DNA from 4 places in the Corynebacterium drakensteinense genome. Region 1 is predicted to be linked to each of the others. Evidence: predicted binding sites of a transcription regulator. Region 1 holds the regulator's gene; each other region holds the start of a gene.
The links. The regulator LexA, encoded in region 1, represses DNA repair genes until DNA is damaged. The targets are predictions, from matches to a motif close to CGAACANNTGTTCG.
Positions count from the first base shown of each region.

Region 2: U1140_RS06325 (SAV_6107 family HEPN domain-containing protein) is a predicted target of LexA. The motif match lies at 1,253-1,266, and genes of this name have one in related genera.
Region 3: U1140_RS08125 (error-prone DNA polymerase) is a predicted target of LexA. The motif match lies at 5,014-5,027, and genes of this name have one in related genera.
Region 4: U1140_RS07465 (HNH endonuclease signature motif containing protein) is a predicted target of LexA. The motif match lies at 2,363-2,376, and genes of this name have one in related genera.

Region 1 is NZ_JAXOFP010000002.1:119,999-127,706, forward strand. It holds gene hrpA (ATP-dependent RNA helicase HrpA) at 1-1,685, shown strand, start outside; gene nrdR (transcriptional regulator NrdR) at 1,737-2,141, opposite strand; gene U1140_RS01970 (hypothetical protein) at 2,088-2,213, shown strand; gene U1140_RS01975 (hypothetical protein) at 2,306-2,695, opposite strand; gene lexA (transcriptional repressor LexA) at 2,933-3,643, shown strand; gene U1140_RS01985 (DeoR/GlpR family DNA-binding transcription regulator) at 3,749-4,528, shown strand; gene U1140_RS01990 (uracil-xanthine permease family protein) at 4,550-5,827, opposite strand; gene hflX (GTPase HflX) at 5,827-7,458, opposite strand; gene U1140_RS02000 (hypothetical protein) at 7,538-7,708, shown strand, end outside.
Region 2 is NZ_JAXOFP010000008.1:99,295-107,002, forward strand. It holds gene U1140_RS06320 (DUF3040 domain-containing protein) at 1-388, opposite strand, end outside; gene U1140_RS06325 (SAV_6107 family HEPN domain-containing protein) at 649-1,158, opposite strand; gene U1140_RS06330 (GNAT family N-acetyltransferase) at 1,287-1,856, shown strand; gene U1140_RS06335 (polyprenyl synthetase family protein) at 1,979-3,124, shown strand; gene U1140_RS06340 (alpha-(1->6)-mannopyranosyltransferase A) at 3,124-4,776, shown strand; gene U1140_RS06345 (Rv2175c family DNA-binding protein) at 4,745-5,128, opposite strand; gene U1140_RS06350 (protein kinase domain-containing protein) at 5,212-6,519, shown strand; gene U1140_RS06355 (class II 3-deoxy-7-phosphoheptulonate synthase) at 6,516-7,708, opposite strand, start outside.
Region 3 is NZ_JAXOFP010000012.1:71,760-79,467, forward strand. It holds gene aldA (aldehyde dehydrogenase) at 1-606, shown strand, start outside; gene U1140_RS08120 (ABC transporter substrate-binding protein) at 675-1,709, shown strand; gene U1140_RS08125 (error-prone DNA polymerase) at 1,786-4,980, opposite strand; gene U1140_RS08130 (MetQ/NlpA family ABC transporter substrate-binding protein) at 5,196-6,083, shown strand; gene U1140_RS08135 (methionine ABC transporter ATP-binding protein) at 6,258-7,334, shown strand; gene U1140_RS08140 (methionine ABC transporter permease) at 7,331-7,708, shown strand, end outside.
Region 4 is NZ_JAXOFP010000011.1:18,605-26,312, reverse strand. It holds gene U1140_RS07470 (CNNM domain-containing protein) at 1-518, shown strand, start outside; gene U1140_RS07465 (HNH endonuclease signature motif containing protein) at 622-2,247, opposite strand; gene U1140_RS07460 (thermonuclease family protein) at 2,442-3,581, opposite strand; gene U1140_RS07455 (hypothetical protein) at 3,714-4,397, opposite strand; gene U1140_RS07450 (AMP-dependent synthetase/ligase) at 4,633-6,462, opposite strand; gene U1140_RS07445 (hypothetical protein) at 6,741-6,995, opposite strand; gene U1140_RS07440 (hypothetical protein) at 7,588-7,708, shown strand, end outside.

The DNA of each region.
Region 1 (7,708 bases):
TGATTGCTGGCGAGTGGAAGACTTCGCACAAATTCTTTCACGACAACCTAGACAAGCTGTCGGCTGCAGGAGAATACGAAGAAAAGGCTCGTCGGCGCGGTATCATCGCCGATGAAGAGGCTTTATTCGAATTTTATGACCGCCGCATTCCTGAAACCGTCACCCATTCAAAGGCATTTGATGGTTGGTGGAAAAAGGCACGCAAAAAGCAGCCAGACCTGCTAGATTTCGACCCGGCGCAGCTGGTCAGTGAAGAAGCTGAATCGGTCACCGAGCAAGCTTTTCCTGATTATTGGCGACACGGAGGCCTGGATTTTGAATTAGAGTATTTGTTCGAGCCCGGCCACCGCCGTGATGGCGTGACAGTCAATATTCCCGTGCCGATGCTGGCCAGCGTGGAGGCGTGGCCTTTCGAATGGCTGGTTCCCGGCTTGCGCGAAGAATTAGTCACCGAGCTGATTCGCGGTTTGCCGAAAGCTTTACGACGCAGTCTGGTGCCAGCGCCGGATTTTGCAGCCCGCGCGATGGAGCACCTGCTGCCCTACGAATCTGATCTGCTAAGCCAAGTGACTACCGCGTTCCGCTCTCTGGGTGCGCGGGGTATCAATGCCAGCGATTTTTCCTTGGAGAAGTTGCAGCCGCATCTGCAGATGACGTTTGCTGCGATTGATAAGCGTGGCCACATCATCGATAGTGATAAAGATCTTGCTGCCTTACAAGAGCGACAGGCCGGAAAGATTAGCGCCTCTATCACGAAAAAGGTACAGCAGGTTGAGCAGCGCTCTCCTCACAAACCGAAACCTGCAAAGCCTGCTCGTCGAGAATATTTCTCGAACTGGACTGCCGATAACCTCGGTACGATTGCCGAAGAAATCGAGCACGACGTCGATGCGCACACTGTGAAAGCATATCCAGCGTTAACGATCAGCGAACAAGGCTTATGCGTGCAGTATTATCCGACACGCAGTGCTGCTGATTCGGCCATGCTCACTGCCACGTTGACGTTGTTGTTGCGTGAGCTTACCGTCAATACCCAGAAGATGGTCAACGGTTTGCCGCTGCAACAACGCGTTGCTGTTGATCATTACCCACACGGTGGTGCGGACGGCCTCGTCAATGACGCGCGTATCGCGGCGTTGCGTGATTTATTACTCGCCCACGGTGGGCCGGTACGGAGCCCGGAAAAATTTGCGGAGCTAAAAGCGACGATTTCACAGTCGTTGCCAGGTGAAGTTCGGCAGGCAGTGGTCACGCTCGCGCCGGGTCTGGTGCGTTTTTCCAAGATTGCCGACGAGCTGCAGCAATGGGAAGGCCCAGCAATCGACGACATGCAACAGCAATTAGATTTCTTGTTGCCGAAAAATGCGATTAGCACACACGGCCTGCAGCAGTTACGCCATCTTCCTCGCTATTTACAGGCTATGGAGATCCGTTTAGCGGATATGGCCGCTGATCCAGATAAAGATGGTGAGCGCCAAGACATCATCGACGACTGTCGGGCTTACCTGCGCAATCAATTGCGAAATCTGCCAGCGGGTGCAGAGAAGTCTCCTGCCGCGGCGAAAATCCGGTGGATGCTCGAAGAGCTCCGGGTTAGTTTGTTTGCCCAGCGTTTGGGCACGGCTCACCCAGTTTCGGCGCGCCGAGTGAAGAAGGCTGTCGATGCGCTGACGAAGAAAACCTAGCGCCGTCAAAGAAAAATACGGGCTGCAGTACGGGAATGCCCTGGCTTCTTGCTAGTCTTCCCGCTCGCGGCGACGCATCAGCCGGATTTCCGATTCGAAGTCTTGGGCACTATCGAATGATTTATAGACAGAAGCGAAACGCAGATAGGCGACCTCATCAAGCTCCCGCAGCGGTTCCAGGATTGCCAAACCGATGGCATTAGCATCAACCTGCGAGCTGCCGTGACCGCGTACGGTTTCTTCAACTTGTTGGGCGAGACGCTTGAGCGAGTCTTCCGTCACCGGCCGGCCCTGGCATGCACGGTGAACTCCGCGGATCAGCTTGTCACGAGAAAACGGCTCTGTGAGTCCATTGCGTTTGACCACCAGCAGAACTGATTTTTCGACAGTCGTAAACCGCCCATGACATTCCGTGCATTCCCGGCGGCGTCGAATCGCAACCCCGGCATCAACCAAACGAGAGTCGACGACTCTGGATTGTTCATGGTGACAAAATGGGCAGTACACGGCCTCGCCAATGCTCCTTAGTTACTGATGAATGCACACTAGAAATTTGCTGCTGCTTTTATGATGCTACCGCCAAAACTCGGGTTGCGGAATTTGCCGGTTTCCCAGGGGTATTATCCGATCCCGAACACAACGCCGACAGCCAGAATCGCCCCTAACATTGCGCCCAGCAAATATGACACCGCCGCTGCTGAAGTTTGTGCTCTCGAGACGACGGATGGCGGAAATTGTGCGGTGCCAGATTCGTCCGGTTCGCCACCGGTTTTCGGACTTGCGGCAGTTTCACGGATGCCATGAGCACCCGAAATTTCCGACAGCGGTTGCAAGGTGCAAATCACTTCCGGATAACGTGGTGCATGACCGTCCGAGCGGGAGCTATGTGGTAATTCCTCATGGGTTTCTCGTGATATTTCCCATTGTGCGGCCGCTGGAACGATCGATACGGCCGGCGTCGAAGCAGCGGGTAGTCGTGCTTCCCGTAGCTGTTGGTGAATGTGCATCATGTTTAATGCTCACGCTCCTTTCCAGAATGGTTTGCTCAATCCAACTGAAAAGAAGGTTAAAACGCGGCTGTCACACACGTTCGAAAAACTAGTACTTGTGTTCGATAAATGTTTGCATTAGACTCATTTTCGCCACACGGAAACATATTCTCACGTAAGTTTTATAGCAAGCATGTGAGTTAGGACATAACGATGTTCTGCACGCATTTTCCCTGACGACACTTTTAGGAGCTATGTATGCCGCGCCCACGCACAACCTCCGCGCCGAAACCTACTTTCGAACAGCTCACCCACCGCCAACGTCGCATTTTAGAAGTTATCCGCGATGCAGTGATACTGCGCGGTTACCCGCCAAGCATTCGTGAGATTGGTGATACCGCAGGGCTGCAGTCCACATCTTCGGTTGCTTATCAGTTAAAGCAATTAGAAGAAAAAGGATTTTTGCAGCGCGATCCCAATAAGCCACGCGCGATGATTGTGCGCAACATGCCGGATGCGAAAAAACCCGGCAAGCGCGTCGTGAGCAGCACAAAATCTACAGATACACCAGAAGCACCTGGCGATGCCTCCGGCTACTGCTACGTACCGGTGTTGGGCCGGATCGCTGCAGGCACGCCAATTACCGCAGAAGAAAATATTGATTCGTACTACCCCATGCCCGAAGAAATCGTCGGCGGCGGCGATCTGTTCATGCTGCAAGTCGTGGGAGAATCGATGAAAGATGCCGGCATCCTTGACGGTGACTGGGTGGTTGTGCGCTCGCAAAAGGTCGCGGAGGTCGGCGAGTTTGTTGCTGCTTTGCTCGAAGGCGAAGAAGCCACTGTCAAAGAGTTTCATCGTGATTCTTCAGGGGTATGGCTGTTACCGCACAATGATGCCTTCAGCCCAATCCCTGGTGATGAAGCCGAAATCATGGGCAAAGTAGTCTCTGTAATGCGCAAGCTATAGCTCATCTGCACCACTAGCTCTAGTTCAGCGTCCTGTCACCGCAGAACACTCAACACCCCACCCAGACCACGAAGCCCAGCACGACAGAAGGGACCCTGCACGTAGATGTACGCGGAAGAACGGCGCCGCCATATCGCTTCCCTGGCTGCAGTGGAGGGATGGGTTAAAGTTGGCGACCTCGCCGAGCGATTTTCAGTAACTTCCGAGACCATTCGCCGCGATCTAGCAGCGCTCGACGAGATCGGCGCTGTGCACCGGGTGCGTGGTGGTGCACGCGCTGCGCATAACTACCAGACCTCCGAAGTTCCGCTAGCAGACCGCAACCGTTCGGCTGCCGAAGCAAAAATCGCCATCGCCACGGCTGCTTTACGATTCGTCCCTGAGACCGGCACTGTCTTCATCGGAGCTGGCACCACCAACAATTCGTTGGCGGATTTTCTGGGCCAAACAGACCGGGCGGCAAACCTCGAGATCGTAATCAACAGCCTGCCGGGTGCATTAAATCTCGCTGCCTACGGATTAGACAATGTCCAGCTGCTAGGCGGAACTGTACGCAGTATGACCCAATCGATTGTGGGTCCGGCAGCGCTGCGGTATTTGGCGCTGAAGCGCGCCGATGTAGCTTTTATTGGCACCGACGCCCTGACCGTCGAACACGGTTTGTCCACTGCAGATACCCAAGAGGCTGCGATCAAAACCGCGTTCATGACCAACGCTGCCAAATCCGTCGTGCTGTGCGATTCCAGCAAACTGGGGCGCGATTATCTCGTGAGTTTTGCCACCGTGGGCGATATCGACGTACTCATCACTGACTCCGCGGCCCCAAGCGCTCTGGTAACAGAACTGGAACAACGCGGAGTGGAAGTCGTTGTCGTCGAACGTTGATAGCCGTCGAACGCTAGGACTTTAGCGCTGCCCTTCCCCGATGCGGGCATACAGCCAACGCAAAATTGGGTATACCACCATGATGCCAACCGAGCCCCAGGCAATTCCTTCCAATTCCACAGCGCCAATTGACAAGGTCAGGTTACCGATGCCGGCGACCAACGCGATCGCAGCAGCAGTGAGGTTCACAGGGTTGTTGAAGTTGACGTTGTTATCCATCCAAATACGGACACCGAGCATGCCGATCAACCCATAGAGCAACAACGTTGCCCCGCCGAGTACACCAACCGGAATGCTAAAAATCAGCGCGCCGAATTTCGGGATGAAGGCTAATGCCACCGCACACGCTGCTGCCACCCAGTAAGCTGCGGTGGAATAGACTTTCGTCGCTGCCATCACGCCGATATTTTCCGCGTAGGTCGTAGTACCGGATCCACCGGCACCTCCAGCCAAGGTGGTTGCCAAACCGTCGGCAAGCAAAGCATCACCAGCCAAATGATCGACATTGCGCCCGGTCATCGCCGAAACTGCTTTGACGTGGCCAACGTTTTCCGCAATCAATACCACCAGCACCGGCAGAGTCGTCAGAATTACCGAAAGCTGAAACTCAGGCGCGTGAAACTCCGGAATACCTACCCACGGAGCATCCGAAATAGCCTGGGAGGCTTCCGCGTCAACATTTCCCGACAGTGCCGCGAAAACCCACCCGGCAACCACTCCGATGAGAATTCCCAGTCGGCTGACCATGCCGCGACCAGCGACTGTTGCCAGGACGATGACCGCCAACGTCACGGCCGCTACCAATGGCTGGGTTTGGAAATTTTCTGTAGCCGTCGGCGCTAGGTTTAACCCAATCAGTGCCACGATGGCGCCGGTGACTGCCGGTGGCAAGACGGCATCAATAACTTTCCGTCCGGCGATTTTCACCGCCACGCCAACCGCCATGAGCACCGCACCAGTGACGAAGATTCCGCCCAGCTGCGCTGCGATGCCATGTTGTTGCGAAGCAATCAACGGCGCGATAAAGGCAAACGACGAGCCGAGGTATGACGGCAATTGGTTCCGGGTGATGAGCAAGAAGAGCATCGTTCCCAAGCCGGAAAACAACAGCGTGGTATTGACCGGAAAGCCGGTCAGGGTAGGAACCAGCAACGTGGCCCCGAACATCGCAAAGACATGTTGCATGCCAATGCCAATGGTCCGGGGCCACGAAAGCCGTTCATCGGGTGCAACAACGGCACCTTTGTTTATCGTCTTGCCATCACCGTGGAGCGTCCAGCCAATCGAAGTAGTCACGATTAGCCATTATTGTTGGCGGTGACCTCTACATGGTAATCGGCTAGCTCTTTTGCCATGATTGCAGGTAAACGCACATCGAGTACGGTTCCTGTCGCGGTGTATTCTTCTCTGTGCACCGTACCGTATTCGTGGACCCGAGAAACCAGGTCACCGCGGGTATAGGGAATTTCGACGACGACGCGGGTATCCAAAGAATTCAAAAACAGCTCAACCCGGCCAGACAGTTCTGCGATGCCTTCGCCGGTTTTCGCCGACACGTAGACAACATTGTCGTTATCAAGCACATGGCGCACTTCGGCCAATACCAGTGGATCGGCAGCATCAATCTTGTTGAGCACGATGATCTCGGGTGGCGCAGGCTGGCCGGTTTCTTCGACAATATCGTGGATGACTTTGTTCACGGCTGTGATCTGTTTCAACGGGAACGGGTCAGCCGCATCGACCACATGCAGCATCAAATCAGCCGCTAAGACTTCTTCCAACGTTGATTTGAAAGCCTCGACCAGCTGCGTCGGCAAGTGACGGACGAAGCCTACGGTATCGGTGAACACGACGCTGCGGCCGTCGCCAAGCTGGGCTTTCCTCGTCGTCGGATCCAGCGTGGCAAACAATGCGTCTTCCACGAGCACACCGGCATCCGTCATCGCATTAATCAACGACGACTTGCCCGCGTTGGTATAGCCAGCGATGGCGATTTGTGGCACCAGAGAATCTTGCCGACGAGCGCGTTTGATTTCTCGGGCGGTTTTCATTCCCGCCAACGATTTACGCAGGCGCGCCATCTCCGCGCGAATACGACGTCGGTCGGTTTCAATCTTCGTCTCACCAGGGCCACGCAAGCCGACACCACCGTTGGAACCAGCACGTCCACCAGCCTGACGCGACAGACTGCCACCCCAACCACGTGTGTGCGTGTAGAGGTATTCCAGTTGGGCTAGAGAAACCTGTGCCTTACCTTCTTTGGACTTTGCGTGCTGGGCGAAAATATCCAAGATCAACATGGTTCGGTCAATAACCTTGGTGTCCAGTTCGCGTTCCAAAGCTGTCAGCTGGCCGGGGTTGAGCTCGCCGTCGCAAATCACGGTATCTGCGCCGTATTCTTGCACCAGCGATTTCAGCTGTTGGACTTTGCCGGAACCGATAAACGTTCCGGGATCTGGCGAGTCGCGTTTTTGATACAAAATCTCTAGTACTTCGGCACCCGCAGTTTCGGCAAGCGCAGCAAGTTCTTCCAGGGTTGCTTCCAGTTCGGCGACCGTACCTTCTGTCCACACGCCGACGAGAATGACTTGCTCTAGTCGGAGCTTGCGGTATTCCACCTCATAACCGTCGGTGGTGTCCTCGGCGCGAATGGTAGTATCACGGGAGACTCGTCGAAAAGCGTTGCGTTCCGCCAACTCCATATCACCAGTGGTGGGAGCATCATCGACGTTATTGTTCGAGTTGTTCGTGGTGTTCTCGCCGGATTGCTCGGATGCCGCACTCAGCGCCTGGTCAGCATCACTGAATAACAGCGAATCTTGCGGTTCATTGTCTTTGAAGGCCGCGTCGAGAATGTCGTCGTGGTTACCTGTGTGACTACCCGCTGACTCGCGGCTAGCAGAAAAATTATTCGGAAATTTTTTTGTCATCTTAGCTTCCATTATGCCAGCCGAACGGCGATAAATCGAGGTTTCGTAGGAACTGGCTGATTCGCTAAAATAGGACAATATGACGGCAACGAAACAGACCAACCTTTCTGCGATCGGTATGCACTTCGACAACTGGCAAGATGCCGTCGAAGCTGCGATCGCCACCAATCAGCTGATGGTCACCGGTGAAGTCCGCGGCGGCCAACTTGTGCAATTCAACGACACTTCTGGTGCCCAGCTCAACATCTTG
Region 2 (7,708 bases), on a different contig from region 1:
TGCGCGAGGCCGTCGAATTCTTCGATGTTGCGGATTTTGATGCGGACGATGAGGAAGCAGCATTAGACAGCGAAGCGGCAGAAAGTTGGCTGCCGGTTTTGTTCCCACCGCGCAGCATCCACACTCCGGCGCCAAACATGATCAAGAAACCAACGATGCTGATGGCTATGTACCACAGGCTGAATTGTGCTGCCGCCGCGCCGCCGATGACGGCAACCAAGCCAACAACTGCTAGCGCTACACCGCGGAGTGTTATTCCCCCGCCCTCACCAAAACCAGTAAAGGATGAGTCCTCTTCAGACACAGAGGAACCAAATTTTGGATCCTCAGCGAGCAATGACTCCTCAATTTCACGGAGTGCTTGCTGTTCTTGTTCTGACAGCGCCACGGTGGTCCCTCCTGGTTGGGCGGTTGACATTCCCTGCGGCTTAGCGGCAAGACACAGGGACGTTTAGTTCCAGCACGAATCGGTCTGTCCATCACCGAACAGCCAGACCTTACTGGCCCCGGCCGTCTGCAATATCTTGACTTTCCTTTTCGGCTTTCTAACTAGTTAACGCCCAGACTATCGCTAAAGTTCCCGCAATTGCTACTTTTCTTGCACTCGGCCCTATTTCCTACGCTCGAGCTCTAGGTGCTGCCAGCAGACTAAGCCGCATCGTACTGCTCTGGCACCGCAACGGAGACTTCCGCGCGTAATTCTTCTACTAATTTCAGCAGGGCATGGACTTGCAACTGCGAAACCTCGGGGTTGAATCCCAAACCGATTTCCCGACTTAAACGTGAATATGGCTGAAAAAGTTGCGCCCACTGCTCGCCGGATTTGTTCACCAAAGCTAGCTGCTCCCAAGCGCTGGCGGGTTTGCGTCGACGTTTATCCACCGGAGAAACCGCCACCCGCGCTCCTGCCAACCGAAGCCCGGCCCAATAGGCAAACTCGAGCGCCTGCTGTGCATCGCCACTGCGTAGTTTGTTGCGCGCTTCGACAACCAACGACGCTGCAGCCTCCAGGAGTTTGTAGTAACGCCCAATCGCAGCACCGTCTACGCGCAAGGCAGCAGCAACCCGACCTACAGGCTTTTTTGCTGCACGCGATTTCGCCCGCGCCACACCGCCAGTATGGTTAAATTTAGTCGTCGCAGAAATTACGTGTGCCATGGTCACCAACCTCGCTCAAGCTCATAGTTTTCGGTGCTGTCAATCTGTTGCACATAAGACTATGAACCGATACTCACACTCACCCACGCCGATCCAAATATTTGTTCGAAAGATTGCTCATTTCTCGCATGAAGATTGAATACCGCCGTTTAAGCCCCCAGGAATTTTCCCTGCTGGCGCCGGATTTGGTGAGCATCTACCTCGACGCAATGGACTATCCACGAACCATTGCCAGCAGCCGCGTGAACGCCTGGCGCCGTGATATCTTCCACCCCGGGTTCACCGCAATCATCGCAACCGTCGGCGACACCATCATCGGAGTGGCCTATGGATTCCTCGGCTACCGCGGTTATTGGTGGGATAACCACCTTCGTGCGTTTTTAGCCAGGGCAGGCAGCACCGAAAAACACCGCGAGAAACTCGCCAGTTACGTCGAATTGGCAGAACTACATGTCTTGCCACAAATGCAGGGCCATGGCGTCGGCAAGCAGCTGCTTTTACAACTGGCGTGGAATCTTCCGGCACAGTACCTCTTGCTGTCCACCCCAGAGGTCGCCAACGAAGCCAATCGGGCATTTGGCTTGTACCGTTCGTTGGGCTTTGGCGACGTCGCCAGGCACGTGCACTATCCAGGTGACCGGCGGCCATACGCGATTTTGGCTGCCCCGCTGCCGCTTGCGGCGTCTGCCAGCCAGTAGGCTCACTGGTAGTAGTTAACTAGAATTGCGGTAACCAGGCACGAACTACGTTGAGCAACGCGCCACACGTGTTGCCTGCTGCCTGTTGCCGTGTGCCCCAACCATCCCCGCAAGGACAATCCGTGGTATTCGAATCGCGCGCCCATAGTGAGCCGTTTCTCGCTCTCGACGAGCTTCCCGCCGCTGTACAACGAGCGCTAGAAAGCTTTTTTGCACAACGCCGCCGGGAACTCGACAGTATCGGCGAGCCAGTTGTCCAAGCGATCGAGTACTTAGAACGTTTCGTGCTCGATGGCGGCAAGCGCATCCGTCCGCTTTATCTTTGGGCCGGTTTTTGGGCTGCAGCCGCACAAAACGACGCCACAGCCGCACGCGAGAGCACCCAAAATGACGGCACCGAAGACCACGCTGCCGTGATCCGGGCTGCCGCTGCGCTCGAACTCATCCAGGCGTGCGCGCTCATCCACGACGATATCCTGGATGCCTCCGAAACCCGGCGGGGTAAACCAGCGGTACACCGCCAAATCGCTCATACCCACGGGGATCTCGATTTGGAAGGCGATTCCAGTCATTTTGGGGTCTCTATCGCCATTTTGCTGGGAGATATGGCTCTGGCGTGGGCAGACGACCTCTTCCACGGGGCCGGGATTAGCCCGCAAGCGTTGCTGCGCGCGCAACAGCCCTGGCACGGGATGCGGCAAGAAGTCATCGGCGGACAGATGCTCGATATTTCTTTAGAGGCGCGCGCCGACGAATCCCGCAGTCTGGCGGCGAATGTGAATCGCTTTAAAACGGCCGCCTACACCATCGAGCGCCCATTGCATTTGGGTGCCGCGATCGGAGGCGGATCTGACGAGCTCATTGCCGCCTTCCGTGGGTATGGCCGCGATATCGGGATCGCTTTCCAGCTGCGCGATGACTTGCTTGGCGTCTTCGGCGACCCAGATGTCACTGGTAAGCCGGCCGGAGACGATTTGCGTGAAGGCAAACGCACCGAGCTCGTAGCACTTACCCTGACCAGGGCTGATGCTACTGATCCCGCCGCCGCCAATGAGCTACGCCGCATGCTGGGTAACACCGCAGATACCGCAGATATTAACCGCATGCGCGAGATCATCACCAACTCCGGTGCAGTGGACGAGATTGAATCTCATATCAGTCGGCTACGTGATTCTGGTTTGGCGTATCTGCGCCAGGTGGAGCTTGCCGACGACGTCCGCAACAATTTGGAAGCGCTAGCAATCAAGGCGACGAGGCGTAAAAGCTAATGACGATAGTCGACGATGACGCAACGCGGCCCCGCCAGAAACCATCGGCAAAACCAGACGACGAGCACCCCACCACGCGCATTCGCATCCCACACCCATTGTGGCTTGGACTAGCCGCGACTGTGCTGCTGACGTTGTCGTCATTCGGTGCAGGTGCCGCGCGCAACCGCGGAGGCATTCTGGAGGCACTCGGGTGGAGTTTTCTCAGCTTCGGGCACGCGCGCGGTATCGCCAGCGTGGTGTATTGGGTGGCGCTGTTCCTTTTGGTGTTTGCGTGGGCACTGTTGGGCCGGCAACTCGTCGTCAAGCGCACCCGCGCTGACAAACAAGCGTCCGTTGACACCCGCGCAGAGACTCGACGCGTGCGCACTCACATTCTGGCGTGGGTGGCTCCGCTCTTATTAGCGGGTCCGCTCGCGTCGCGCGATGTGTATTCGTACCTGATGCAGGGTGCGATGCTGCGCGACGGTTTCGACCCGTATAACGATGGCGCCGCTGTCAACCCCGGGCCGTACCTATTGGAGGTCTCGCACGATTGGCGCAACACCACCACGCCGTATGGCCCGCTGCATTTGTGGACAGGCGAGATCATCACCAGCATTGTTGGCGACAACGTCACCGCAGGCATCATCGCCTATAAGTTGTTGTCGGTGCTCGGCTTCGCTGGCATCGTCTATGCCATCCCACGCATCGCGCAGATTTTGGGTGGCAACCCCGCGCTAGCGTTGTGGATGGGTGCGGCCAACCCGGTGATGATTCTGCATTTGATCGGCGGCATGCATAACGAGTCTGTCATGGTCGGGTTAGTCTCGTTGGGCCTTTTGCTGGCGTTGCGGAAACGTTTTCTGCTCGGCATCGCCTTGATCGCCGTCGCGGTATCGCTGAAAGCAACCGCAGGTATTGCCCTGCCGTTCGTCGTATGGATGATGCTGCGGCACTACACCGCACGGCATGATCCGCTAGCCAAACGCATCCTTGGACTGGGTGTTACCGGTGCCGTGGCAGTAGCAGAAACCATCGCCGTTATCGCAGCGGTCACGCTGGCTTCAGGTTCATCGTGGGGTTGGCTGACTGAGATAACTGGTAACTCAAAGGTCGTCAACCCTTTAGCACTGCCAACGCTGGTCACCGACTTCCTAGTCGGTGGTGTACTGGGGCTGGCGGATATTTCTTTGACCTACAACCAGGTGCTGACCCTCACGCGAAGCGCAGGCTCACTGCTCATGCTCGCCGGGTTGGTTATCGCCTGGTTGGTGTTCCGGAAACACCAGCGCGCAGCTGTCCACGGGATTGTTGCCGCCTATTCGGTCGCTTTCGTCGCGAATTCCGTGACCTTGCCATGGTACTACGCATCGCTAGTTTCGTTAGTCGGTGTGGCGCGGCCGCCGATGTGGGTGTGGAAATTCGCCACCGGCGCCTCGGTTTTTATCGCAGTGGGCTTTGCCGCGGGCGGTAACCACCAGTTCTACAACCTGGTGTGGGTACTCGCGACGGCAGCCGTGGCCTGGGCTCTGACCGTGCTGGTGTTTCCGCTGAGTGCGCGCGTGCCGTATCCGGCAGAAAATACCAGCGAGCACGTAGCCGCCGCTAACAGCGCTGTTGCCGCGGCGGAGGCCGACTCTACAAAGCCAGCGCCTGGGCGCGACGAATAACCTCCCGCGCGAGGTGACCGTGCAGCCCGTCAATCGGGCGCCCCGGCAGCGTCTCATCAACGGTAAACAGGTGGTGGAAAATCTCGTCGTTGCTGAAGCCGCCGTCGGAAAGCACCGTGATCACGCCAGCGACGTGCTTGTTAATCGCGTCTTTATCGTTGAAAAAGGCCGCGGGCACGTACCGTTTACCGCCGAGCTCCACAGCAATCACGCGCTTGGCCGACAGCAGATCGTGCACGCGGGTAATCCGCAGACCGAGCTTGTCAGCAACTTCTGGCAAACTCAGCAGTTTTTCGTCGGCAAGCAAGTGGGCAAGCGATTGTTCACGCGACTGGTTCTCGTTATCTTTCACGACCACTACTCTACTACCCACGCCATCACGGCAGCCTGCACGCTATACACACTTGCTGCGGCTTATCAGTCATACTGGAGACCATGACTAGGCTGGCTCACGGCGAGATACTCGAATCCCGTTACCGCATCGACCGCGCAATCGCACGCGGTGGGATGTCCACGGTCTATCGTTGCCTTGATCTGCGGTTGGGACGGGCAGTCGCAGCGAAAGTCATGGACGGCGATTATCTCGACGATCCAATCTCGCGCGACCGCTTCACCCGCGAAGCCCGCGCCATGGCACAGTTGCGGCACCCGAATGTGCTCAGCGTCTATGATTTTTCCTCCGCTGGTGAACACATCTTTTTGATCACCGAACTGATCACAGGAGGAACGCTGGGCGAACTGCTGGCCGAAACCGGCCCCCTCGATGCAGCAACAGCGTCGGTCATGCTGCGATCCGTGCTGCAGGGATTGGCGGTTGCCCACGACAAGGGCCTGGTGCACCGCGATATTAAGCCGCACAATGTGCTTATCGACGCCGACGGCAGCATCAAGCTCGCCGATTTCGGTCTGGTGCGTGCAATGAATAATCCGCAGAAAACCTCGAACCAAATCGTCGGCACTGTGTCCTATATTTCCCCGGAGCAAGTCGACGGCACCCGCATCACCCCAGCCACCGACGTGTATTCCGCCGGCATCGTGCTCTTCGAGTTGCTCACCGGCAAGGTTCCCTTCGTCGGCGAGACTTCGCTGGGTCGTGCTCTGGCCCGCTTGCATAACGACGTGCCTGCGCCCTCCGACCTGATTGACGGCATTCCCCCACTGTTTGATGCGTTGGTCGCTTCCGCCACGACCCGCAACCCGGACGAGCGTTTCCGCGATGCCCGCGAGTTTTTAGATGCGCTTGACGACGTCGCCAACGAGCTGCACCTGCCGCATGTCGCAGTGCCCGTCCCGGAAAATGCGGCTGCTCACCGCGCGGCGGTGGATACTCCATTCGCGGATTCTCCGCTGCCCGAAGCGACCGCCCAATTGCCGCTGGATGATGCTGAACCGAGTCCACGTGAGGGCTCCAGCCCAGACGCAGAGGCAACGCACACCGACACAGGTGACGGCGAATACGCTGGCGAAGATATCTCCTCTCCCGTACCTGCCCCGGGACCGAACGAAACCCGCTTAGAAGGCCCGTATCACCCGCAGTCAGCTGCGGGTGAAATGCAACCAAATCCGCCACAACCACCGGCTGCGGCAAGCCATGCGCCAAAAGAAAAACCACTCAGCAACCGCTCCATCGTGAAGCTGTTGCTGGTGGTTATAACGATGGCTGTGACCACCGGAGCGGTGGCCGTGGCTAGCTGGTGGTTCGGCTCCGGAGGCTACGGCTATATGCCGGAGCTATGGCGCTAGTTACGCAACATCTCTGCGACCAAGAACGCCAGCTCAAGCGATTGCCGGGTGTTCAAACGCGGATCTACCTTGGATTCATAGCGACCAGGCAGGTCGACATCCGTGATGTCCTCGGCACCACCCAAGCATTCAGTGACATCCTCACCGGTCAACTCAATATGAATTCCGCCGGGGTGCGTGCCCAAGGCACGGTGAACCTCGAAGAAGCCTTGGACTTCATCAATGATTTTGTCGAAGTGACGCGTCTTGTAGCCGTTCGATGAGGTAAACGTGTTGCCGTGCATCGGGTCGGACTGCCATACGACTTTGTGTCCAGCTTCTTCCACGGCTTTGATGACGCCAGGCAGCACGCTGCGCACCTTGTCGTATCCCATGCGTGCGACGAAAGTCAGCCGACCAGGTTCCTTATTCGGATCCAGTTTTTCGGCATAGGCCACGGCTTCTTCCGGGGTAATCGACGGCCCAATCTTCAACCCAATGGGGTTGGCGATCAAGGCACAGAAGTTAACGTGGAAATCATCCAAACCGCGTGTACGCTCGCCAATCCACACTTGATGTGCCGACAAGTCGTACAACTTGGTCTCGTCATTTTCGTCTTTGCCCAGACGCAGCATGCCGCGCTCATAATCAACGAGCAGTGCCTCATGCGAGCAGTAAATATCTGCTGTTTTCAGCACATCGTCGTTGACGCCGCAGGCATCCATGAAGCGCAGACCACGGGAGATCTCATTCGCAAGCGCCTGGTAACGCGCACCAGCAGACGAGGTTGCCACGAATTCACGGTTCCACTCGTTCAAACGGTGCAGGTCAGCTGTACCCGACGAGGTTAACGAACGCACCAAGTTCATCGCTGCAGACGAGTTAGCGTAGGCGCGAATCATGCGGGCTGGGTCGTGGCGGCGTGCCTCTTCTGTCGGCTCGACGCCATTCACGATGTCACCACGATAGTTAAGCAGGCCATTCGCGTCACGGTCTGCCGACCGAGGTTTCGCGTACTGTCCGGCGATACGCGCGAGCTTAACCACTGGTGTGGATGCGCCGTAGGTCAGCACCACCGCCATTTGCAACAGGGTTTTGATATTGCCGCGGATATGCGGCTCAGTGTTGGTTTCAAATGATTCCGCACAGTCACCACCTTGCAGCAAAAAGGCACCGCCATTGGCAACCTGTGCCAACTGCGATTTCAAGC
Region 3 (7,708 bases), on a different contig from region 1:
CAGGTCTGTAACTGTGCGGAAGTCGTGCTCGTGGAAGAAGCCGTGCATGATGAGCTCGTCGCCAAGCTGAAGGAGAAATTCGAATCCACCCGCTACGGCGATACCTCCACCGAAGACGAGCTGGATATGGGCCCACTGATCAACCACGCTGGACTGAAAAACGTTGGCGAGATGGTGCAAGCCGCCGTCGACGCCGGCGCCCAGGTGGTATGCGGTGGTGCCGCTGCCGAGGACAAAGGCAAAGGCTTCTTCTACCAGCCAACGCTGCTGGATGGCGTCGAAAAGGGTGCTCCGATCACCCGCGAAGAGGTCTTCGGCCCAGTTCTGCCGGTGGTGACGGTCAAGGATTTGGATGAGGCCATTGAGTTTGCCAACAGCTCGGAATACGGCTTGACCTCGTCTGTCTACACCGAAAACGTGCACAAAGCCCACAAAGCTGCCCGCGAGCTGCTCTACGGCGAAACCTACATCAACCGCGAAAACTTCGAGGCGATGCAGGGCTTCCACGCTGGTCGCCGCAACTCCGGTATCGGCGGTGCCGACGGCAAGCACGGCATCATGGAATACCTCGAAACTCACGTGACCTACATCGAATCGAAGATGTAACCGCCAGGTGTTAAACACGTGCTTTATACAGCGATTTTGGCAGCAGACTTTTTGCTAACGTGATAATTATGAAAAAGATTATTCCGCTGTGCATTGCTGCTGCCCTGACCTTGAGCGCGTGCTCTTCTGCCGACGAGGCCGCTGATTCTGTCAAAGACGCGGCTTCGGAAGCTTCAAGCACCGCATCCTCGGTTGCTTCGGGTGATGAGAAAACCGCCAACAAGGATGGTGAATCCCGCATTGTGGGCACCGAGCTCGGCGAGGTAGAAGTGCCTGCCGACGTGAAATCCGTCGTGGTACTCACCGGAAGCCGGGACCTCGATATTGCTCTATCTTTGGAGCTACCAGTCATCGGTTATCCGCAGGCACCCGATGCGTTTGACTTGGATTCACCGTTAGCCGAAGAGATCAAACAGGCCAATGATGACGGCGCGGAGACGCTGTACACCGCCGGTGATGAAGAAGCAGACATCGACGCTATTAAAAAGGCTGATCCGGACTTGATCATCGGTGCAGTCCAGGATGTCACCCCTATCCACGACGAGCTCAAAAACATCGCCCCGGTTCTGCCAATCGGTGATTTTTCCACCGCTACCTGGGAAGATGATCTGATGTTGGTTGCGTCCGCCACCGGCACCGAAGAAAAAGCTGGTAGCTTGATCGCCGATTATGAGAAACGAGTCGGCAAACTGTCGGACAAGTATGCCGATGCACTGGCTGATAACAAGTTCGCACCAGTCAGCTATGACGGCGAGGAATTCGTGATCAATGGCACGCGTTTGCTTTCGCAGGTGCTGCAGGACCTGGGGGCGGAACCATCCGAGGCTTTCAATGAGGCCTTAGAGGGTGTGACCGGCAAGTATGACATCGATGAGATCGCAAAGGCTCTTGACGACGTCGATGCGCTGGTAGCGCTAGTCAATGAAAAATCAACGTGGCAGTCGCTGCAGTCGAATGCACAGTTCGGCACAATCCCTGCGGTACAGAACGAGACCGTGGTGCGCTCCGATGAGCAAACCCACGAAGGTGCCTACTACTCCGCGATGCACGCGGTGGATATCATCGAAGAACTGCTCGAGATGCTAGATGCGGAGAGCAAATAATCCCAACTGATGCGCTCGGCCCGGCCGCATGAGCTGGGCTTCACTGCATAAGTACAGCTCGGCTGCATGAGCGCAGCTATTGGAAATCCCGCGAGCGCACCGTAAGCAGTTCGCTGACCTCCAGCGGCTCCAATCGGTCGGCCACCACCGTGGCTGCCCCACTTGCGTTTTGCACTATCCCGCGCACCACCAAGGCTTTGGCGGTGCGCGCTAGTCTTTTCTGCCGTTTCCATAACCCCGGTGAAATCATCACATTGATCAGCCCGGTTTCATCTTCCATCCCGAGAAATGTCGCCCCACTTGCAGTATTGGGCCGCTGGCGGTGCGTGATCATGCCCGCCACGCGAATTCGGCTCCCATCAGCAACCCGCAACAAATCTGCGCCGCGCACCACGTTTTTACCGGCCAACGCGCGACGTAATAATTCCATCGGCTGGGTCTCTGGAGTCATTCCCGTCGACGCTAGATCTGCCGCCAGCATTTCAAAACCGCTCATCCCTGGAAGCGCCGGCGCAGCAATCGCCGAAAGCCCCGGCAACATTCCTGGTTGCTCAGTAGCAGCTACCCCGGCTACCCATTGCGCTTGCCGACGATCCAAGCCCAGCACTTCTAACGCCCCGGCGCGCGCGAGTGCTTCTAGCTCGTTCACCGAAGCCCCAGTGCGGCGCACCAGATCTGCCACCGAAGATTCTCGGTGCAACGAGTGTTGTGCAGAAACGATGGCGTCTGCGGTTTTCGTCGACAAGCCTTTAACTGACCCGAGCCCCAAACGAATGGCACCTTCAGTCACGCTGGCTTCTACCTGCGAATCCAACACCGAAACCGGCAAGATTCTCACCCCGTGGCGGCGGGCATCCTGGATCAACGACTGTGGGGAATAAAACCCCATCGGTTGCGCACGCAGCAGCCCGACGCAGAACTCCGCTGGGTAGTAGCACTTGAACCAGGCAGAGAAAAACACCAGAGAGGCAAAAGACTGCGAATGGGATTCCGGGAACCCGTAGGCGGCAAAAGCGACGATTTTCGACCACAGTTTATAGGCGGTATCAGTATCAATCTGGTTGGTTTCCCAGCATCCACGCATGAAGCGTTCCTGCAACGCTGCCATGCGTTCTGGTGAGCGCTTCGATCCCATCGCCCGGCGTAGATCATCAGCCTCTGCCCCACTAAAGCCAGCCGCGTCGACGGCAATGTGCATGAGTTGTTCCTGAAAAAGCGGAATTCCCAGGGTTTTTGCCAGTGCTTTTTCCAGCACTGGGTGGTCGTAGGTGACTTCTTCCAGCCCATCCCGTCGGCGCAGGTACGGGTGCACAGAACCGCCTTGGATCGGGCCGGGACGGATCAGCGCGACTTCCACCACGAGGTCGAAAAAACAGCGTGGTTTCAGCCGTGGCAGCGTGTTCAACTGCGCACGCGATTCCACTTGGAATACACCGACCGCGTCGGCTTTACACAGCATGTCATAGACCTTCTGGTCGGCCAGGTCGATCTCCCACAGGTTCACGGTGTGCCCATGCTGCTGCGCCACCAAATCAATCATGTGGTGCAACGCTTCGAGCATGCCAAGGCCCAGCAGGTCGAATTTCACCAGGCCGGCACCCGCACAGCTGTCTTTGTCCCATTGCACAACGCTGCGGTGTTCCATCGCTGCCCATTGCGTCGGCACCACATCGGTGACTGGCCGATCGCACAAAACCATGCCCCCAGAGTGGATCCCTAGGTGTCGCGGTTGGCCCAGGAATTTTTCTGCCAGCGCCAGCACATTATCAGGCGGGGTCGACTTTCCTTGCGCCCAGTTATCGGCAGCACCTTGGGGGAATCCGAGCGCACGAGCAGCATCCCGTACTGCCCCTTTACGACGATAGGTGATCACATTGGCCACCTGTGCAGCCCGATCACGCCCGTAAGTGGAATAGACATATTGGATAACTTCTTCTCGACGGGTCGATTCAATATCAAGGTCGATATCCGGCGGGCCATCTCGGTCTGCCGATAAAAATCGTTCGAATAGCAATTGCGCGCTTATCGGCTCAGCATTAGTGATGCCGAGGCTGAAACACACCACGGAATTGGCTGCCGATCCCCTACCCTGAGCGAGAATATTCTGCTGGGCGCAAAAATCGACGATATCCATCACGATCAAAAAATAACCAGGAAACCCGAGCGCTTCAATAACACCCAGCTCATGCTCAATCTGTTTGCGTGCCCGCTGGTAGATCTGCTGCGGATAAGACTGGTAGCGGTGTTCTGCGCGCTGATAGGTCACATTCCGTAACCAACTCATCTCGGTCTCGCCGTCGGGTACCGGAAAATGTGGCAGACGTGGGGCGACGATATCCCAACTAAAAGCGCACTCTTCGGCTATCTCTACCGCGGTGTCTAATAGTTTTTCCCTCCCTGGGGCAAGCCGCAACATGCCCGCACCATCACGCATCCATTGCGCCCCCATCGGGTGAGTGTGCCAGTTGGCTGCTGCCAGCGATTCCCGATGTGCCAACGCTGCCTTGGCACTGGCCAGCCGGGTCTCGTTTCTCGTGGCAGCATGCGGGCTTGCACTGATCACCGCGCGCAGGCCTTGCCCGGCAGCAACGGTGTTGTCGGCGGCTGCATCCAAGTCCGCGAAGCGGTCAGCATCTTCCGGCAACAAGTTACATTCATAATGTAGAACCAAGCTGTCTACCCCAAATGATTCGATCAAGGTATCGATCATTCCCAACCAGGAATGATCGACCAGAATATAACACTGGCCACCCAATTGCGCGGCAAGCGTTCCCAAGCTGGGATAGCGCGGCCTGCGATCATCACTAGCCATGTGTGCTGCCGCCATCACGCGGGATAACAATCGATAGCCTTCCGGGGTGCGCGCCAACACAGTCAAACCGCCATGGTCCAGGCTCAGCCGAGCGCCAAACACCGTCGGCAAGCCTGCTTTTGCGGCAGCTTCCGCGAAAACAATCGCACCATAAAAACCATCACGATCACACACCCCAAGCGCGGTTAACCCCAGTTGACAGGCACGTTCAACCAAAGATTCTGGATCAGAAGCACCAGCAAGAAAGCTATAAGAACTGACTGCTGTTAACTCGGCAAAAGCAGGCCCGGAAGGCTGCGAGCAGGCCGCAGATTCTCCAGCCACAGACCCCCCACTGACACCACCGCTAGCAGCAACGTCGGCATTGTGCGGCAGTGGCGCAGGAGCAGGCACCGGACGTCCAGATAAAATCCTTTCTAAACGCGACCACGACAGACCCGCACCACCGTTGAAATTCATGACTGCAACCCTACACAGAAACACCCACAGATGCGTATATATTTTCGAATAAGCCGAAAATGCACACGCTTTAATCGCCGCTAGTTGAACAAAAATATAGACAAAGCTGTACAGCATCTGCTAGATTCCACGTCATTGCGCCGAGCATGCACCCGGGCCGAAATCATGCATGCTGCCGACGTCCATGACTTTTCCACGAAAGGACCCACAAAGACATGAAAATCCGCCGCATTATTGCTGGCAGCACCGCCGCATTAACCGCAGCCACCCTAGTCGCTTGCTCCAGCGACAATGCTGCTTATTCCCCATATTCCAAGGAAGACACCATTACCATCGGCACCACCGATGCTTCACTGGAATCTTGGTCGGTATTCGAAGAAGTCGCTGAAGAAAATGGCTTCAACATCGAAATTGAAAACTTCGCGGAATACTCCCAGCCCAACCCTGCTCTGAGCCAGGGTGAAAACGACATCAACAAGTTCCAGCACCTGATGTTTTTGGCGCAGTACAACGTTGACTCCGGCGATGACCTGGCACCACTGGTATCCACCGAAATCTACAAGATGGGCCTTTTCTGGGAAGGTGCCGACGACCTCGACGTCAACGAGATCGAGGGTGAAGAAGTTGTCATCCCGAACGACACCGTCAACCAGGGTCGTGCACTGTTGCTGCTGCGAGAAGCTGGCTTGGTGGAGCTGGTCGGTGATGTGAAGTACACCCCAAGCGTGGCTGACATCGATAAAGAAGCTTCCAAGGTCACTGTCACCACGGTCGACGCTTCCGAAACCGCGCGGCAGTACCGTCTGGGCCAACCAGCTGTGATCAACAATAACTTCCTGGACCAGGCCGATATTGACCCAGAAGAGGCTATCTTCGACGACGATCCGAACGCAGAAAGCGCTGAGCCATACATTAACCTGTGGGTCGTTCGTGCCGACGCCGTCGACGACGCGGTCTTGAACGAGTTGGCTGAGCTGTGGCACGACGAGCGCGTCGCCAAGGCCGTATTCGAAGAATCCGGCGGAACCACGGTGCAAGTCCAGCGCCCACGTGAAGAACTGCAGAAGATCCTGGACGATTTGGAAGAAGAACTACAAAGCTAGCCCTGGACCCACTGCGACCACTGGAGCTGCTAGCGCTGCTGCAGCACAGCTCATTCGGAACGTTTCCGGTATTCCTCCGAACTTTCCGAGCAGGCTAGTAACGACATACGCTTAGTCCCGGCTAACATAGCTGCGACTAAGCGTTTTCCGTCTAAGAAGAAATGATGGTTTTTCGTGGTAACACACTCGGGTACAAGCCCAGCTAGCGGAAGTGGCGAACGCCGCGGCACCCGCATCGAATTCACCAACGTCAATAAAGTCTTTGACGCCAAAAAGAAGGGCTCTACGAAGGTCACCGCCGTCGACGATGTCACCTTGACCGTCGAATCCGGCGAAGTCATCGGCATAATCGGGTATTCCGGCGCGGGCAAATCCACCCTGGTACGCCTGATTAACGGCCTGGATAACCCAACCTCGGGCTCGCTAAAACTCGACGGCACAGAGATCGTCGGCATGTCCGAAGCAAAGATGCGCGGACTGCGTCGCAATATCGGGATGATCTTCCAACAGTTCAACCTGTTTAACTCCCGCACCGCAGCGGCAAATATCGAATTCCCGCTGAAACTGGCCGGGGTGCCAAAAGCCGAGCGCACCAAGCGTGTCCAGGAACTTCTCCAGTTCGTTGGGCTGGGCGAACGCGGCAATTCCTACCCAGAACAGCTGTCCGGTGGCCAGAAGCAGCGCGTCGGCATCGCGCGTGCGTTGGCGACCAACCCGTCGCTGTTGCTTGCCGACGAAGCCACCTCCGCGCTCGACCCGGAGACCACCCAAGAAATCCTGGATGTACTGCGGAAGGTCAACCAGGAATTCGGCATCACCATTGTCGTGATCACCCACGAAATGGAAGTCGTGCGCGCTATCGCCGATAAAGTCGCGGTGATGGAAAACGGCTCGATTGTGGAATATGGCGAAATCTACGACGTGTTTTCGGCACCGAAAACGGACGTCGCCAAGCGCTTCGTCGCCACTGCCCTGCGCAACGAACCCGATGCCATCGAAGCCGATGACTTGCTGGCTCACGACGGGCGCCTGTTTACCATCGAACTGACCGAAAATTCTGGGTTCTTCGAAGCCGCTGCCACGCTGCGCTCTTCCGGTGGTTCCATCAACATCGTGCACGGTGGTGTGACCACCTTGCAGCAGCAATCCTTCGGCAAAATGACCGTGCGTCTCAATGGCGATGATTCCGCCATCGACGAGTTTTACCGCACACTTTCCCAGCGCACCCACATTGAGGAGATTAAGCGATGATTTCCGCAGCTGATACCAACTGGGACCGCCTGGGCCCGATGTTTTCCGATGCCGTCATCGACACTTTGGTCATGGTGGCTTTCGCCATGGTCGTCGGTGGTGTCCTTGGCCTCGTGGTCGGCGTATTCCTGTTCACCACCCGCGAGAGCGGGATCCTGCAGAACAAGTTCGTCTACACGATCCTGAACATCCTGGTGAACTTCGTCCGCCCCATCCCGTTCATCATTTTGCTGGCTCTGATGCAACCGATCACCATCGGCGTGCTCGGATCATCGATCGGGCGTGAACCAGCCGCATTCGTGATGGGCATCGCCGCCACCTTCGCGGTCGCACGCATCGTCGAGCAGAACTTGGTCTCGATCGACCCGGGCATT
Region 4 (7,708 bases), on a different contig from region 1:
TCGACAGGGCTGGTGCGCAAGGCTATGACACAGATACTCTGCGCACGCTGGTACAGCACTCCGGGCAGACGGGTGCGATGGATCAAAAATCTGCACAGCAGATCAGCGGCGTGATCGAATTGGAAAATTCGACTGTCTCTGCCTTGGCGCGGGCACATGGTGTGGAGATCACTCCCCTACCCCATGATGCGACGGTGCGTGATGTGCAGGAGGCCAGCCGTTCGATGAACCGCCTGCGCGTGGTGGTTGCGGATGAGGAATCCGCGGTGCCACGGGTAGTGCACGTGCGCGATACCTTGTTGCATGATGCGGACAGCCCAGCCTCCGATCTAGCACGCCCGGCATTGTCTTTGGCTGGTTCCACGAAAGTGCAGCACGCCATCGAGCACATGCGAGCACTGGGCGAGCAGATCGTAGTCGTCGGCCGCGGAGACAACAGCGAGTCGCTGTGGATTCTGAACTGGGACGACATCATGGGCCAGCTGTGGCCAGAGATCACGAAGCAGCTGGAGCGCTAACGCCGTAGTTGTGGCGTAGTAGTCTCAACCTATTTACCTTCACGCATCTGCGTGCAGGAATGGCCACCCCTTTGCGTGTAAGAACGGCTCAAGCAGGTGCACCTTAGAACGGCGGCTCGTCTGAGTTTCGCTCGTGCGGGCCGCCACCTGCCTCGGCACCGGGCCCCTGTTCCTTCAATATCGCCACCGCTGCCCGAATCTTTTCCAGCTGTGCCCGGCACTGCGGAATCGTGACCGCAGAAAAACTCCGATCTGCCAAAGCAAGTTCTAGCCGCCGCATATTACGCGCCCACATCTCTTCTTCCTGTGTTTTGGTCAGCCATGTACAACGGTCTGCAGAATTTTCCGCAGAAAAGATCCCTGGAGGACAGCCTGCTTGTTTGCCTTGTTGTTCGCCGCGTTGCTCACGCTGCTGTTCTTCGTCCTGCTGATTTTTGCGCTGTTCTTCACGCTGTTGTTCGCGCTGCTGTTCTCTACGATGCTGTTGCTCCGCGTTTTCTCGGCTAGCTTGCCGGTAGCACTCGATTTTCTGCGCCACGGTTTGCGCCCACCGCCGATTCGACCCAGCGAGAGGGCCTTCAGCCTCTGTTGACTGCCACGAGCCATCGGCATGCAACCACACCGCCGTGCCACTGGCAGGATCCAAGATCGGGCGGATCCGCTTATCAGTTTTAATATTGTGATGATGCTGGCACAACGCCATGAGATTGTCCGGTGTGGTGGGGCCACCACGATTAAATTCCACAACATGATCCAGCTGGCACACAGCCGCAGGTCTATTACACCCTGGGTACCGGCAGTGTCCGTCCCTTCCTGCGACTGCACTACGCATCGCCGGGGTGGGAACGTACCCGGTAACTTCTGAGTGCATAGTCGCATCCATATCGCGGTGCTTCGTGGCACGAGAAGCAAGGTCGTTCGCGGCATCACCAAACAAGGTCGCTACCCCAGTACCTGTAGTAGTCTCCACAAACAACGGTGCATCGGCAATATCACTGGCGCGATAACAATTCAGAGTGAGAGTGGCTGCCTCGCCTTTGCCCAATAACAACTCCACAGCAGCATCACGTAAAGAAATCCCTGCCTCCTGTGCGTGGTTGCGGATCCGGGCGTCCACCTCGATAGCGGTGGCAGCATTGGTGTCAAACCGGAATTCATGGCTGTCATCACCATTGGCGATAACCGGAGAAAGATCGTTGACGGTATAAGTTTTCCGAGAGTTCTTTTTCTCGTTGACCCGCAGGCTGGAATCATATGCATCAATCTCACGAGTAATGCGAGAAGTGATGGTGCGTTTCGTCGCCATGCGTTGGGCAGGCTTGGTGGGGGTGAGAAGTTTCACTAGCATCTCATCAACCACGTCGAAAAGCAGCGCGTGGTATCCGCCGGCCTTACACAAAGCTCGGTCGATAGCGATCCAGTGTTCTACATCCAGGTGCCATAGCGTGGTGGCTAATGCATGAAGTTTTGGCAGCTCACTCATGCGGTAATAGGCTCCCATGATGGCTTCGACGCGCTGTTTGCCTTCCCCGCTATCTTTGGCAAGTAAGGATTCGAGTTGGTCGTAATCGTCGCAATCGAAGTCAATACCGCGATCCCACACGAGATATTTGTGGCGGCGCAGTTCTAGCATCGCCATTGCCTGTTTGCTGTGCGGGTTGCAATGCGTGAAATACGCAGTGGGGGCATGCGCCCCATCAGCATCGTTAGGTGTCGTGAACTCAGCCATGCTTCCCCCTGCTGGCATATTCGGCATCCAACCCCGTCGAATGCCCTGGTCGTTTTTACTTAGTTATAAGCTAGCGGGACCCCGTCACATACGACGCAACGACCACCACAAAATCAGAACATATGTTTGAATTTCAAATCCTATTCTCAATTTCCCTTACAGTGCGCAACCTTCGGGTGAGGCTACCTTCTCAATTAACCAATCTGCTGCTTGGTGGTGCAATCGATCTTGGCATACGGTCGACCCTTACTGTCGATATTGCTTAAGATATAGTTCCCGCCATAGGCTCGACATCCTGTATATCCATCAGCGCCTCCACCGCCACCACTAGCGGGATTAGGCGTTTGCTGTTGAGGCGCCGGAGCGGGCTGTGGCTGTGGGCTCTGCGGCTGGTGCTGTGACGGTGAGCCCTGCGACGGAGCTTGATAAGCATCGCTGTCAAACGATTGTTCGAATTCTTCCAAGGCGCGCTCTAACACAGATTCCTTTTCTGCAGCGCTCCGCTCCCGTTCACGTTTTCGCTCATCGCGTAGTTTTTGTTTTTGCTCCCTGAACACCACATCTAGCTCTGTGCTTAGTTCACTCGCACGCCTACTCGACTCATGTACTTCGTTTCGGAAAAGGTCTCCATATGCAGCGCGTTGAAAGTCTGATTGCTCGATCTTTTTGTACTTTAAGCTACCGAGACCCCTAATAACCCCAGCCACTTCTTTCCGCGCTTTCTTAATGCGCGTTAGATCCAAATCTCCCTGGACCATGCCCTGAAGATCTTGTTCAATATCATTGAGCTTTTGTTGTGCCCCCACCAACTCCTCAAAATTCTTGGCATCAGCGGTATAGCATTCAGGCCCAACACTGTGGATACCTTTATTGGCAGACTTCGCCTGTTCGGATGCCTCAGAGACTTCTGGATAAAAACGCCGATTGGGTGCTATCTCCATTGGCACTGCAAGACCTTCTGCTGCAATTTCCGCATTTATCAACGAGTCATCCAGGAAGACTCCTGCCAGAGTTCGACCATATTTGTCCTCGCGCTCTTCATCGAACTCAAGACGTACCTCAGTTCCAATAGGCAACCGGTTTTTCAGGAAATCACGGGCTTCTTCAGCCAAGCATTCCGATGGTTTACCTCCGCGACCAATTTCCGGCGTATCAATGTTCAATAGCCGAATACGTGTGGTTTCGCCTGAACTTTCGACATCAATCGTATCGCCGTCAACAATTTTAGTCACCGTAGTCGGGTTCCCCTGCACCACCCCGGTCGCCACAGCAATCCCTCCGGCTGCAAGAATCCCCGCCAGCGCCGTCTTAGCGATAGTACTTCCAATTCCCATGAAGCCCCTCAATACGCAATCCACCAAACCCCGTAAGCCTATACCAACGCCACGGGACCACGACAGATGCGCTATAGAAAAGTAGCTGTAAGGATTGGTTTTCCCACGTCTGCCTCAGCGCTACCCCGCAATTTACCCCACGCTGGCGGCGCGCAAGCGCGCACGTTTCGCCGCAACCTTGGCGACGATGCGATCGACCCGCGCGCGCTCTTCCAAAAACTGCGGTGGTTTACGCCCGCGCATACTCCGTGCGAACGCCGGGTGCGCGGACACAGCCGTCGTCTCCCACGCGTGCGCCGCCGTCGCAGCCATCCGTCCGACCTTGTTATACAAATGCGGCAGGGAGACCGCATCCAGATCGTGTGCCACCGCCTCGGTTTGTTCGAGCACGTACTCCACCAACTCGTGCAGGAAATCTACGGTATGTGTGGTGCGCTCATGCAGCGTGTGTACCAGTTCGTTGACCACAACCGGCGGGCCCGACAATGGGAAAAATGCTTGCAAACTTTCCGCCGTCACTGCTTCCGGTTCGCTCACCCGCTTCGTGCCGTCGGCAGCCGCCGACAAGCTCCCCGAAGCCACCCCAGAAACCAATGCCTGGCGCAAACCGATCAGCTCACCGACCACGTCGCGGGAATCACGGCGCGCATCTTCCACGATCTCTGCCAACTCAGCCAGGCAGTCCTCGACGAGTTCCGCGTCGTAATCTTCGACAGCCTCGATTACGTGCTCAATGTATTCGGCCACCTCGTCGCCAATGTTGTACACCTCTTGGGTGAGCTCACGATGGCGCAGCTCAGCAGCGATTTTGCGCATAACGAGGCTGTCTCCTTCTAAACCGTCGCGACCGAATACCCTGTCCCCCGACAGCACCTCCTGTTCGGCGCGCAACACCGCCCAAGGCAGTCTGCGAACCTCACAACCTGAAGTGCTAGTTGAGAGTTTCTCTGCGCTGTAGCCTATTGCAGAAACCACCCAAAAATGGTTCGACTCGCCGGAAAAATTCCAGCGGATTATCAGCTTGGCGACGGCTGCTTTGCGACGAGCCAGGCTACCGCGAGTACAGCTGCTCCAAAGCGTCTGCATAACGCTCGACGACGACATTACGCTTAACCTTCATCGTCGGGGTCAGCTCGCCGGACTCTTCGGTGAAATCGTCGGTAAGAATGTAGAACTTCTTGATCGCTTCGGCATGCGAGACGGTGGCATTGGCGGCGTTGACCGCATCTTGCACTTCCGCGCGCAACGACGCATCATGCACCAATTCGCTCACGCTGCGTGAAGCGTCAATGTTGTGCTGCGATTTCCAGCGCGCTAACGCTCCTTCATCCAGAGTCACCAGCACGCCGACGAAGGGCTTGCCATCGCCAACTACCAGGGCCTGCGAGATCAGCGGGTGCGAGCGCAACTCGTCTTCCATACCGCCCGGCGCGACGTTTTTCCCGCCGGCAGTCACGATCAGATCCTTTTTCCGCCCGACAATTTTCACATGGCCTGACGGCAGAATCTCCCCCAGATCACCGGTGCAGTACCACTGCCCGTCGAAGGCTTCGTCGGTAGCGTCCGAGTTGCGCCAATAGCCGTCGAAAACCAGGTCTCCGCACAACTGCAATTCCCCATCGCCGGCGACGCGCACGCGCATGCCACCCAATGGCGGGCCGACGGTGCCGATTTTCTGATCTTCGAAATCCACCGTCGCAGCCGCTGCGGTTTCAGTCAGACCGTAACCTTCATAAATTGGCACCCCGATGCCGCGAAAGAAGTGCATCAGTTCGGTGCTCATCGCCGATCCACCAGAAATGCAGTAGTCTACCTCGCCGCCCATGCCTGCACGGATTTTGGACAGCACTAGTTTATCCAGTGCTTTATGCGCGCTACGTAGCGCAAACGACGGCCCGTTCTCCGTATCTAGTGCGCGGGAATAAGCGATCGCGGTAGCCTCAGCGCGATCGAACAACGCGCCCTGGATTGGTCCTGCATCATGGGCTTTCGCACGCGCACCGTTGCGCACCTTCTCAAACACGCGCGGCACGCCCAGAATCAGGTTCGGTTTGGAGCGCTGGAATTCCGTCGGCAAAGTCGCGAAATCTCCCCAGAAGTTCTGCGTCGGTCCGCTGATCATCCCGGCTGCAGAGACCGAAAACGCCAGCACGTGTGCCAGCGGCAGAAACGTCAGCACATGCTTTCCGGCGTGCGCGATACCGCCAATCGGGTTGGTCAGCAGGCCCAGAATCTGCGCGTTCCAGTTGCGGTGGGTGAGCATGCATCCCTTCGGCCGCCCCGTCGTCCCCGAGGTATACACCAGCGAGGCCACGTCATCGGTTGCGGTGGCAGCGATGCGCTTGTCGACGAGCTCATCAGCAATATTTTTCCCAGCTTCTGTTAAGGCCGCAACCGCGCCATCGTTAATCTCGTAGACCGCGCGCATCTGCGAGCTGGAGTCTTTCAACCGCGGCTGTCCGTCGTCGGCAAGCTGCAACATGCGCAAGATTTCGGTGTGCTCTTGGGTTTCACCAATGCCGAGCACCGCTCCGGAGTTTTCGATGATCCACTGCACCTGCGAGAGTGACGATGATGGATAAATTGGCACGACGATGCCACCGGCAGCCCAAATCGCGTAGTTAACGAGCATCCACTCATAACGCGTATTCGCCATCAATGCGACGCGGTCGCCCTGCCCAACTCCGGCGTCGATCAGCCCCTTGGCCACCGCGTAGACCTCATCGAGAAACTCTTGGCGGCTCACCGGGACCCAGGTGTGGTTTTTCGGGCGGCTAAACATCTCGGCCTTGGGCTGGGATTTCACCGCATCAATGGTCAGGGTTAATAACGTCTGGCCAGGTTCAATGGTGTATTTCGCGGGGCTGAAGGCTTCTCGCACAGTTCTCCTAGGTGGTTACGTGCCGTTCCACTTACTCACTGGGTTACTGTACTCCCCCACCCCGCGTTTGCCCGAAGTCGGACGTGCTAATGCGGGCCGACGCCCACATGCCGGGCGTTCGCGGTGAAGCCTTAAGCTAGAAACAACTTAAAAACGACTAAACAAATACACCAGGACAATCAGTACCAGCAAAGTAATAAGTGCAAAACGCACTCGGGAACGCGGGTACTTCTTCTGCTTCGCCATGCCACTAGCCTAGCCTTTTACCGCTTAATCCGTCACTTGGCAGCCGACTGGCTATCCTGTGTCTTCGCTGCTGGTTTATTACGTACGCTACCCCGTAACGACAGCCAGGCAGCTACCACAAAGTTCACACCGCGCACGATTACCGTCGCCAAGACCGCCGCCACGATTCCTGCGACCACCACGACAATCGGCATCTGCAGCCACGGCGATAGCGATACCAGCATCTGCGTTACTCCCGTTAGAGTTCCCCCAGCTATCGATGTGCTGGTTATCAGTGCATCGTCCATTGCGTTCATTCTAGACATAGAGTCCTGCAGAGTGGAAGGGCACAATGTCTCCAATTAGACCCTCGCCAGGTAACGGTTCCTCCGACCTATTGGCATAAATCCATAAGTTTCCACACCAAATATGTTTCATCTGGCATACTTGAATAAACTGAGATACAGATAACAAACAGACATGAGGGCTCACATGTTAAAACGGCATCTTTTCACAACGCTCACGGCGCTCCTAGCGCTTATCGGGTCTGTTACAACGACAAATATCGCTTATGCGGATCCTTCGGTCCCAGCTAGCCAAGCCCCAGAGACCGTCACCCTTGCCAGTGATCTTCCCCCGCTTTCGGTCGACGGAGTAGGCGGCTATTCAGAAGAAGAAGTTGAAGAAATGCAAGAGTTTTTTCGCACAGTTGAGCAAAATATTGATGAGACAACTGCACAAGAAACGGGCCTGACCCCCGGAAAGTGGACACACCGGGGGTCAGGCCCTATCAAGGAACTACCCAAATAGTGATCGAACTAGCTTTTGGCGATCCACTCCGAGGCGTATTTAAGACCGAAGTCGATGACGATACCAAATGTATAGGAAGAAAATAATTCCATGTCTACTTCTGCAAATTACCCAGATTTTCGCACCACGAAAGATATTAGGGAATACGAGAGCAAATTTCTGGATCAGAGCGAACGGATTTGCGTCGTGGATTTAGCTCCGCGATGGACAT